One region of the Devosia sp. J2-20 genome, then DNA from elsewhere that is predicted to be linked to it. Evidence: predicted binding sites of a transcription regulator. Region 1 holds the regulator's gene; the other holds the start of a gene.
The links. The regulator LexA, encoded in region 1, represses DNA repair genes until DNA is damaged. The targets are predictions, from matches to a motif close to TGTTCNNNNTGTGTTCNG.

Region 1 (4,688 bases):
CGTCAACGCAAGAAATCACAAGGTCTAGTGGTTGGAGGGGTGGTTCAGACAACCACTAGTAGGCTCATTATGTGGATAGTGGGGACAAACTGCAAGGAAAACGCGGACTTGGCCGCCCCCTTTTATGCAGGCTGGAGCATCACGTGAACGGCGCATATGTGAGCCGAACAAGCCCCGCTAAAGTGCCGAGATTCCACGGCTAAATTCTCCGCCAGGCGGGTGTTTACAATGGGCTAACCATGCCACCAACACCGTCGAATCAAACCGTCACAAAGCTGTCAAGCGCAGAAAAATTACGCGAAATCCACAATGCGCCCACTACCAGTGCTTGTGGTGATCTGCCTGTGACCCACTACCAGATGCTGTGTGCAGGGCAGGGTGGCACTCACTGCAAAGCTGGCCCCGATGCCCCTCCTATAGAAGGGTGAGCGAGGCACGAAAACAGCGCGCGAAAAACCCGCCAAACACTAGGCTGATCTGACCACGCATGTTACACCCGGCGCACTCGCAGCTATCGACGGCGGAATCGACAATTGGCTAAATCCGGTATCAAGCAGTTCCTGAGCGAAATCTTCTCCTGGTGGGGTGGTCAGACCTGGGGCACCCGTCTGTGGATCTGGCGCTTCGGCGACTATGTCGGCAGCGACGAATTCGGCAATCGCTATTTCCAGGATCGCAAGGCTGATCGGCGCTATGTGACCTATGCCGGCCCCGCTGACGCCTCGACCATTGGTCAGGGCTGGCACGGCTGGATGCACTATCGCACCGACATCGTGCCAACCAAGGCCAACTATGTCGCCAAGAGCTGGGAGCTGCCCCATCAGCAGAACCTGACCGGCACGGCAGCCGCCTATCGTCCCGATGGCAGCCTGCTCAACAAGGGCGAACGCCCCCGCGTGACCGGTGACTACGACGCCTGGTCGCCAGAATAAGGACGGCGCCTTGCGCCATCTCAAAACTCTTGCCCGCATGATGATGACCCTGGCGCCGCTCGCGGCGCTGGGCGTCTTTGGCGTTGCAGCGCCCGTATCGGCCCAGCCCATTGCCAATCCGGTGGCGACCTTTGCCGGGCTCGACAAGATCACCGGCCGCATCACCCGCTTCGACGTCTATATCGATGAAACCGTGCTGTTCGGCGCGCTCGAGATCACCCCGCGCGCCTGCTACAATCGCGCTGCCACCGAGACCCAGCGGACATCGGCCTTTCTCGAAGTCGATCAGCGCAGCCTGACCGGCACATCCAAGCGCATCTTTACCGGCTGGATGTTCGCCGACAGCCCAGCGCTCAACGCCGTCGATCACGCGGTCTATGATGTGTGGCTGATCGAGTGCCGCACCAGCACCGACGTACCGCCGCCAGACGCGCGCGATTGATTCTCTCAATGGTACTGGCCCGCTGACGCGCGCCATTCTAATGTCACCGGCATTGATGCAGGCGGCTGAACTGCGCGACTGCATGATATTGCGGGAGGAGCGCCTTATGCTGACTGTTCCACGTTTCCAGGACCTGCCGGTCCAGACCTACGCCTATATCAGCTTTACCGTATCGATGGCCGAAATGGCGCAGCCCGCAAATGAGGGCTTTCCGGCGCTATTTTCCTGGCTATCCGCCAATGGCATTACGCCGACCGGCGCGCCATTCTACAAATATAACCGCATCGATATGGCCAGAACGCTTGAAGTGGAAGCCGGGGTCCCGGTGGACCGCGCGGCAGCGGGTGACGACACCGTCAAATTCTCGCAACTACCGGCGGGGCATTACGTCTGGACCACCCATACCGGCCCCTATGACGATCTGTATGATGCCACAGCCATGCTGATCGGCTGGGCCAAGGAGCGGGGCATTGAATGGGATAGCGCAACCCAGTCCGACGGTCATCACTTTGCCTGTCGTCTGGAAATCTACGAGACCGACCCGGAGCAGGAACCCGATCCTGACAAGTGGGTCACCACATTGCGCATCAAGACCACCGGTCCGGCCTGAACGCCAATACCGGCATTGATCGCCCGTGACTCCCGAAGTCACGCACCGCTCGCCGCTAGGCCAAGGCGCTCAGATGCTCGTGAACGATGACCCAGCCCTGCACGCGCCGCTCGACAATGCAGGTGCCGCGACCGGCACCAGATTGAACATCTCCGTTCACAACCGCCGTGTAGCAGAACCGATAGCGACAGGCCGCGATATCCTGCCCTTTTACGATCCAGATCAGGTCTTCCAGCCAGTAGCGTTCGTCAACCAGCCGTGCCCAAGTGGCTTCAAAGGCATCGCGTATCGCTGCAATGCCAAGATGAGAGCCATCATTGAACCAGAAACTGGCATCCTGGGCGATCAAGGGCGCGACGACCGCGAAGCGATGCGTGTTGATCGCCTCGCCATAGGCCGCGATCAACGCTTCGGGCGTCGCCGCCCCCATCAATATTTACGCAGCAACCCGACAAGCCGGCCCTGAACCTTGACCCGGTCAGGCGGGAAAATGCGGGTTTCATAAGCCGGGTTGGCGGCTTCAAGTGCCACCGTATTGCCCTTGCGGCGCAAGCGCTTGAGCGTCGCTTCCTCATCGTCCACCAGCGCCACGATGATCTCGCCGGTGCTGGCCGCATCCTGCTTCTTGATCAATACCGTGTCGCCATCAAAAATGCCGGCATCGATCATCGAGTCACCGCGCACTTCCAGTGCGTAATGCTCGCCGCTGCCCAGCATTTCAGGCGGCACCATAATGGTGTGGGAATGGCTCTGAATGGCCTCGATCGGCGTACCCGCTGCAATTCGGCCCATCACCGGGATGGAAATTGAGCGCACGCCATCATCATCGGCGGCGACACGCGATGGCGGGCTCGCCACCTTGCCAAGATTGCCTTCGATCACCGATGGCTCAAAGCGCGCCTTACGGCCGCCAAGCGACGGGTTCATCGAATCCGGCAGCTTAACGACTTCCAGCGCCCGGGCCCGATTGGGCAGGCGGCGGATGAAACCGCGCTCTTCCAGCGCAGTGATCAGCCGGTGAATGCCCGACTTGGACGCCAGATCGAGGGCATCCTTCATCTCGTCGAACGATGGCGGAATGCCGCTTTCCTTCATCCGTTCATGGATGAACATCAACAGCTCGTGTTGTTTGCGCGTCAGCATAGGCCCCTCGGGGTGAGAATCGGAACATAGACAGAACGACTATATGTGTTCCAGTTATGTTCTGCAATATCCCCGACGATTTTCCTGCAAATGGGGCGGCCCGAAACCTAGAAGGCGTCGACCACAATGGTTTCGACCAGCGTGCCCGCCGCCTGTCCAGGGGCCTGTTCGGGCTGCACAATCAACAGGTCAGCCAGCGCCATGGATGAAGTATGCCCACTATCGGTCTGGGAAATTGGCAGCGCCATTGGACCATTGGGGGTCTGCTGCAACTGTGCCCGCATGAAATGCCGTCGCGCCGTATTGGCTGGGGTCGCGGCAGCCAGTGGCAGGTGCCAGGGCGTCTGCGGCGTCAGGCCCAGCCAGTGTCGCAGCGCCGGTTTGATGAAAACAATCGCCGTGACCATCGCCGAAACCGGATTGCCCGGCAGGCCAAATACCAGCGTCTTGCCGATCGTGCCGAACATCAGGGGCTTCCCCGGGCGCATATTGATGCGCCAGAAATCCAGCGTCACGCCCAGTTCAACGAGAATTTCCTGCACGATATCGTGGTCGCCAACGCTGGCGCCCCCGGTCGTGATCAGCACGTCCGGTGCATCGGCCAGAATGGCGCTGAGCTTGTCGCGCAGGGCTTCCCGGTCATCGCGGGCAATGCCGTGATCGGTCATGGTATGGGCATAGGGGGCCAGCATGGGCGCCAGCCCGAAGCTGTTGGAAGCAATGATCTGGTCAGGCCCCAGCGCCGCGCCGGGCAGGGCGAGTTCATCACCCGTCGCCAGCAGCGCAATACGCGGCCGTCGCGCCACGGTCAGCGTCGGGGTATTGGCTGCCGCGGCCACGGCAATCTGCATCGGGGTCAGTCGGACGCCAGCCTCGATCAGCGTCTGGCCTGTGGTGAAGTCATTGCCCAGGGCCCGGATATTGCGCCCCGGCAAGGGCTCGATGCTGAACGAAACCTGATCGCCGTCGAGCTGGGCCTGTTCCTGCATGATGACGGCATCGGCCCCTTCGGGCACCGGCGCACCGGTAAAAATCCTGACCGCTTCGTGCGGGCCCAGACGTCCGGCATAACTGGCCCCGGCCTGCGAGGTCCCCACGACCTTGAGGCTGTGACCTTCCATGATGTCAGCGGCACCGACGGCATAGCCATCCATGGCGCTGGCATTGAAGGGCGGCTGGTCATGGCGGGCCTTGACCGGTTCGAGCAAGACCCGACCCGCCGCCGCATCCAGCGACACGGTTTCGCCGACCGGCGTCGGCACGCGCTTGAGAATGGCCGCAATGGCCTCTTCGACGGGGAGCAGGCTCATGCGCGCACGAAATCCCCGGACTTGCCGCCCGATTTTTCCATCAGGCAGATATCGGTCACCACCATGGCGCGATCAATCGCCTTGGCCATGTCATACAATGTCAGCGCCGCCGTGGAGGCAGCCACCAATGCTTCCATCTCGACCCCGGTCTGGCCGGTGGTTTCAGCCGTCGCCACAATCAGGATGGCATCTTCGCCATGTTCGGCAATCTCCACGCTGACCTTGGTCAGCGGGATGGGGTGGCACAACGG
Region 2 (4,688 bases), 190 kb from region 1:
TGAAGTGTTTCGGACGGCTGGCGCGCGGCGCCGCGTTGACGGGTCTGCTGGTGATGGGTGGCGCAGCCCCCGCCTTTGCCGGCCCCGCCGAGGTGGCGTTGCTGCAAACCTATATCGGGGAATGGCGTGGCCGGGGCACGCTGACCGGCGCCAATGTCGAAACGGTGGTCTGCCGCCTTTCGCTCAAGCAGGGCAATCAGGACAAGGTCAATTACAGCGGCCGTTGCAGCCTGGCGGGCACCCAGCTGACCGTGGCGGGCACCATGGCCTATATCGCGGCCAGCAAGCGCTATGAAGCCGTGATGAGTTCAAACGCCACCTTCCGCGGCGTCGCTGTGGGGCAGAAGCGCGGCAGCAATCTGATCTTCAATCTGCAGGAACGCGACGAGGATGAAGATGGCAAGGAACTGGCCATTTCAGCACAGATCAATCTGCAGTCCGACGCCATCAAGGTGGTGTTCGATGTGATCTATGTCGAGAATGGCGACAGCCTGCGCGCCGAGGTTCCCTTCACCAAATAATCCAGACGCCGGCGCGCTGGGCGCAATGCGCCCGGCTCATCCCAGTTGCAGAAAGTCTTAACCGGCGATCGACTAGAATAAGCGCGACAACCGAGTATTTGGGTCGCGTAATTTGAGCAGCCTTGCCGCCACGACTATCCGGCGCCCGCGCACAACCGAAAAGACTGCCACCGATCCGGTGTTGGCGGTGCTGTCGCGGCTATGTGCACTGCTCGATATCGACAGCGTCACCCTCTCCCGCATTGAGACCGATGGGTTTCGGCTGCTGGCCGCCAGTGGTGCCAGCCCGGATACGGGACTTCTCGGCCCCTGGATGAAGCGCGCCGTGGCCAGTGACGGCCCGCTGATCGTCGTCGATATCGCCCGCAGCCAGGGTAGCCCTGCCGCGCTGGGCTTTTATGCCGGCATGGTGCTGTCAACGGGCGACGACAAAATCAAGCTACTGCTCAGCCTGAGCGATGCCCGCCCCCGCAGCGAGGCCATGGCGCATCGGCTTGCCGGGTTGGCCATCGAGGTCACCAGCGACGCCACCATCAACCGGCTGGCCCGCCAGATCGCGCAGCACAAGGCTCAACTCGCGCTTGAACAGAACCAGTTCGAACGCGCCTCACAGACAGCCAAGATCGGCATCTGGTCCTGCGACCTCGCCGATGAATCGCTGAACTGGACGGACAGCGTCTACGACCTGTTCGAGTTGCCACGCGGCAGCGAGCTGAGCCGTGACGTCACGCTACGGCACTATACGGACCAATCCCGGCAGACGATGGAGGCCGCGCGCGCCCAAGCCATCGCCAATTGCAGTGATTTCACGGTCGATGCGGAAATCATCACCGCCAGTGGCGCCCGCCGCTGGATGCGCCTGACCGGCAATGTGGAAGCCCGCAATGGCGTCGCCGTCCGTATCTTCGGAATGAAGCAGGACATTACCGAGGAAAAGCTGCTGGCGGACAAGACCCGCTATCTGGCCGAAACCGATGTGATGACCGGGCTGGCCAATCGCAGTCAGTTTCAGACCCGGCTCGGTAATCTGGCGGTTGCGCCGATTGGCGGCCTGCTGCTGGTGGATCTGGACGGTTTCAAGCAGATCAATGACAGCTTCGGCCATGCGCTGGGCGATCAATGCCTGCGGGAAGCTGCAAGGCGTTTGACGGCGTGTTGTGACCAGGCCAGCCTGCTGGCTCGCATTGGCGGGGATGAATTCGCCGTACTGATGGGCCCCAAGCAGACCGAGAGCGAAATCTCGGCGCTTGGCGATCGTATCGTGCAGGCCGTGGGTCAGCCCTATAAGCATAATGGTCACGCCATCGCGCTGAGCGCATCGGTCGGGGTGGCATGCCACCGTCGCGGCACGGCCGACGATCTGTTCCATGATGCAGATACCGCGCTCTATGCCGCCAAGGCTGCCGGACGCAATACAAGCCGCACCCACAAGCACTGACCGCATCTATCAGGCCACAAAAAAGGGGCTGCTTGCGCAACCCCTTTGAGCATTCCGGTATCGACGCGTTCGCGCCTTAGAACGGGATATCGTCGTCCATGCCGCCGGGCTCGAAAGCCGGAGCATTGGCCTGGGGCCGACGCGCACCGCCGCCGCCGCCACCATTATTGTTGTCGCGGGCGCCGCGGAAACCGCCGCCATCGCCGCCACCTGCATTATCGCCATCGCCACGACCGTCAAGCAGGGTCATGGTCGAGTTGAAGCCCTGCAGCACGATCTCGGTGGAGTATTTGTCCTGACCGGACTGATCCTGCCATTTGCGGGTCTGCAACTGGCCTTCGATATAGACCTTGGAGCCCTTGCGCAGATAGCTTTCGGCGACGCGCGCCAGACCTTCCGAAAAGATCACCACGCGGTGCCATTCGGTCTTCTCACGGCGCTCGCCAGTGTTCTTGTCTTTCCAGTTCTCCGAGGTGGCGATGGACAGATTGACCACCTTGCCGCCGCTGGGGAGATTGCGGACCTCTGGATCCGCGCCGAGATTGCCGACCAGGATCACCTTGTTGACACTGCCTGCCATCGCTCATTCCTTTTTCAATTCAGCCCCGGACTGCCTGGTTGCGGGGCGCTTACTTACGGTTGTGCAGACCCTACCCACCCAGCGCGTGGGCTTATTGATCAGGGGCTGCAGAGATAGGTGGTTATAGCGCTTCACTTGACCGGGCGCGCGCGGGAACAGCGTGTTTTAAACACATAAGAAAGGCGCTGCACCGGTCGTGCTCAGCATATGTTCACATTATGTTCCGGGCGCCAAATTTGTCAAGCGCCCCGAGGTTGTGTGCCTCGAGGCGCTGGACTGGGCAGGATCAGGCGTCGGCGAGCGCCAGTGCGCAGGCATTGGCCAGATCGCGATTGGGGTCTTCTGCGCCAAGCGGTGTCGCCCAGCCCGACTTCTCGATGATGCCGCGGCGCGAATAGGTCGAGGCTTCCTTGAGGTCGGCCAGAACGGTGACGCGATTGGCTGCCGAGGTCGACTGCTGCACGCAATAAGGGGTCAGCGCTGTCGCGACGTCGGAGGCCGACTGGGTCGATGCCATCTCTTGGGCGCTACCGCCAGTGACCCAACCGCCCCAGTTAAAGCCGACAATGGCAAGGGCAATGGCGCCGGCTGCCGCGCCGTAAAGCGCAGGTTTCGTCCATACGGGGATGTGCATAAAAGTCCGATCTGTCTCGGGAGAGGCCCGCAGTATTGCAGGCCCGAACGTCAGCCTAACACGTGCTGGCGCCCCTAGGGGAACCGATTGCCCTCGCTCGCGCTGACTGCTGCTGACACATCCTGTCAGCAGCATTGCACCAAACCAATGCGATCCAATCGGGCACCTGGCGCGTTGCAGTTTGGAACGGTGCGCGCATTGGCGTGTTCCATAACTGGGCGGATGCAAAACGGTCGAACTTGACCGAATCTGTTGCGTTCCGTTTATGTTCCGATTGCGATATGCGACGTGGCAAGGGTGAGCGGACACGCTAAGGTGAATGTGGTGCCGGGCCGCCATGCGTGAGGCCGGCTTGCGGCAAGGGCCTGCCGCGCCTATTTTCCTGTTCTTCCCGCCCTGCCGAATGACCGTTTGACCGCTGTGCAGCCACTCTGGCGCACCGAGCCATGGACTACAATGATGACGCCAAAGCCCAGCCTGAACCGAGAGATCATCGTACGCGGTGCCCGCGAACACAATCTCAAGGGTATCGACGTGAAGCTGCCACGCGACAGCCTGATCGTCATGACGGGCCTGTCGGGGTCAGGTAAATCGTCGCTGGCGTTCGACACCATCTATGCCGAAGGGCAGCGCCGGTACGTGGAATCACTGTCCGCCTACGCCCGGCAGTTCCTCGAAATGATGCAGAAGCCCGATGTTGAGCATATTGAGGGGCTGAGCCCCGCAATCTCCATCGAGCAAAAGACCACCAGCCGCAACCCGCGTTCCACCGTGGGCACGGTTACCGAAATCTATGATTATCTGCGCCTGCTGTTCGCGCGCGTCGGCGTGCCCTACTCGCCCGCCACCGGCCTGCCCATTGAAAGCCAGACCGTTACCCAGATGGTCGACAAGACCCTTGAACTGGCCGAAGGCACAAGGCTCTACCTGCTGGCGCCCATCGCCCGCGGTCGCAAGGGTGAATACAAGAAGGAACTCGCCGACCTGATGCGCAAGGGCTTCCAGCGCGTCAAGATTGATGGCGAATACCACGAGATTGAAGACGCCCCGGCGCTCGACAAAAAGCTCAAGCACGACATAGAAGTGGTCATCGACCGTCTGGTCATCGGGCCCGATATCGCGGGACGACTGGCCGAAAGCTTTGAAACCGCGCTCAAGCTGGCCGATGGCATTGCACTGATCGAGTTTGCCGACGAGAAGAACGAGGATGGCACGCCGCGCCAGCAGACTTTTTCGGAAAAGTTCGCCTGCCCTGTTTCCGGCTTCACCATTGCCGAGATCGAGCCACGCCTGTTCTCGTTCAACAACCCGTTTGGCGCCTGCCCGGTCTGTGATGGCCTGGGCACCGAGCAGAAGATCGACTCCGATCAGATCGTGCCCGATCCGACGCTGTCGCTGCGCGATGGCGCCATTCTGCCTTGGTCCAAGACCAGCGCACCCTATTACAAGCAGACACTGAGCGCCGTCGCCAAGCACTTTGGCGCATCGATCGGCACCGCGTGGAACGAGCTGCCC

Region 2: a site for LexA is predicted at 2,748-2,765, ahead of ssb (single-stranded DNA-binding protein). Genes of this name have one in related genera too.

The regions. Positions count from the first base shown of each region.
Region 1 is NZ_CM147870.1:1,803,034-1,807,721, reverse strand. It holds gene AC0L37_RS08865 (NADH:ubiquinone oxidoreductase subunit NDUFA12) at 549-932, shown strand; gene AC0L37_RS08860 (DUF2155 domain-containing protein) at 970-1,374, shown strand; gene AC0L37_RS08855 (GyrI-like domain-containing protein) at 1,481-1,984, shown strand; gene AC0L37_RS08850 (YybH family protein) at 2,040-2,414, opposite strand; gene lexA (transcriptional repressor LexA) at 2,414-3,127, opposite strand; gene AC0L37_RS08840 (molybdopterin molybdotransferase MoeA) at 3,235-4,437, opposite strand; gene moaC (cyclic pyranopterin monophosphate synthase MoaC) at 4,434-4,688, opposite strand, start outside.
Region 2 is NZ_CM147870.1:1,992,690-1,997,377, forward strand. It holds gene AC0L37_RS09720 (hypothetical protein) at 1-521, shown strand, start outside; gene AC0L37_RS09725 (sensor domain-containing diguanylate cyclase) at 634-1,959, shown strand; gene ssb (single-stranded DNA-binding protein) at 2,036-2,539, opposite strand; gene AC0L37_RS09735 (hypothetical protein) at 2,826-3,173, opposite strand; gene uvrA (excinuclease ABC subunit UvrA) at 3,633-4,688, shown strand, end outside.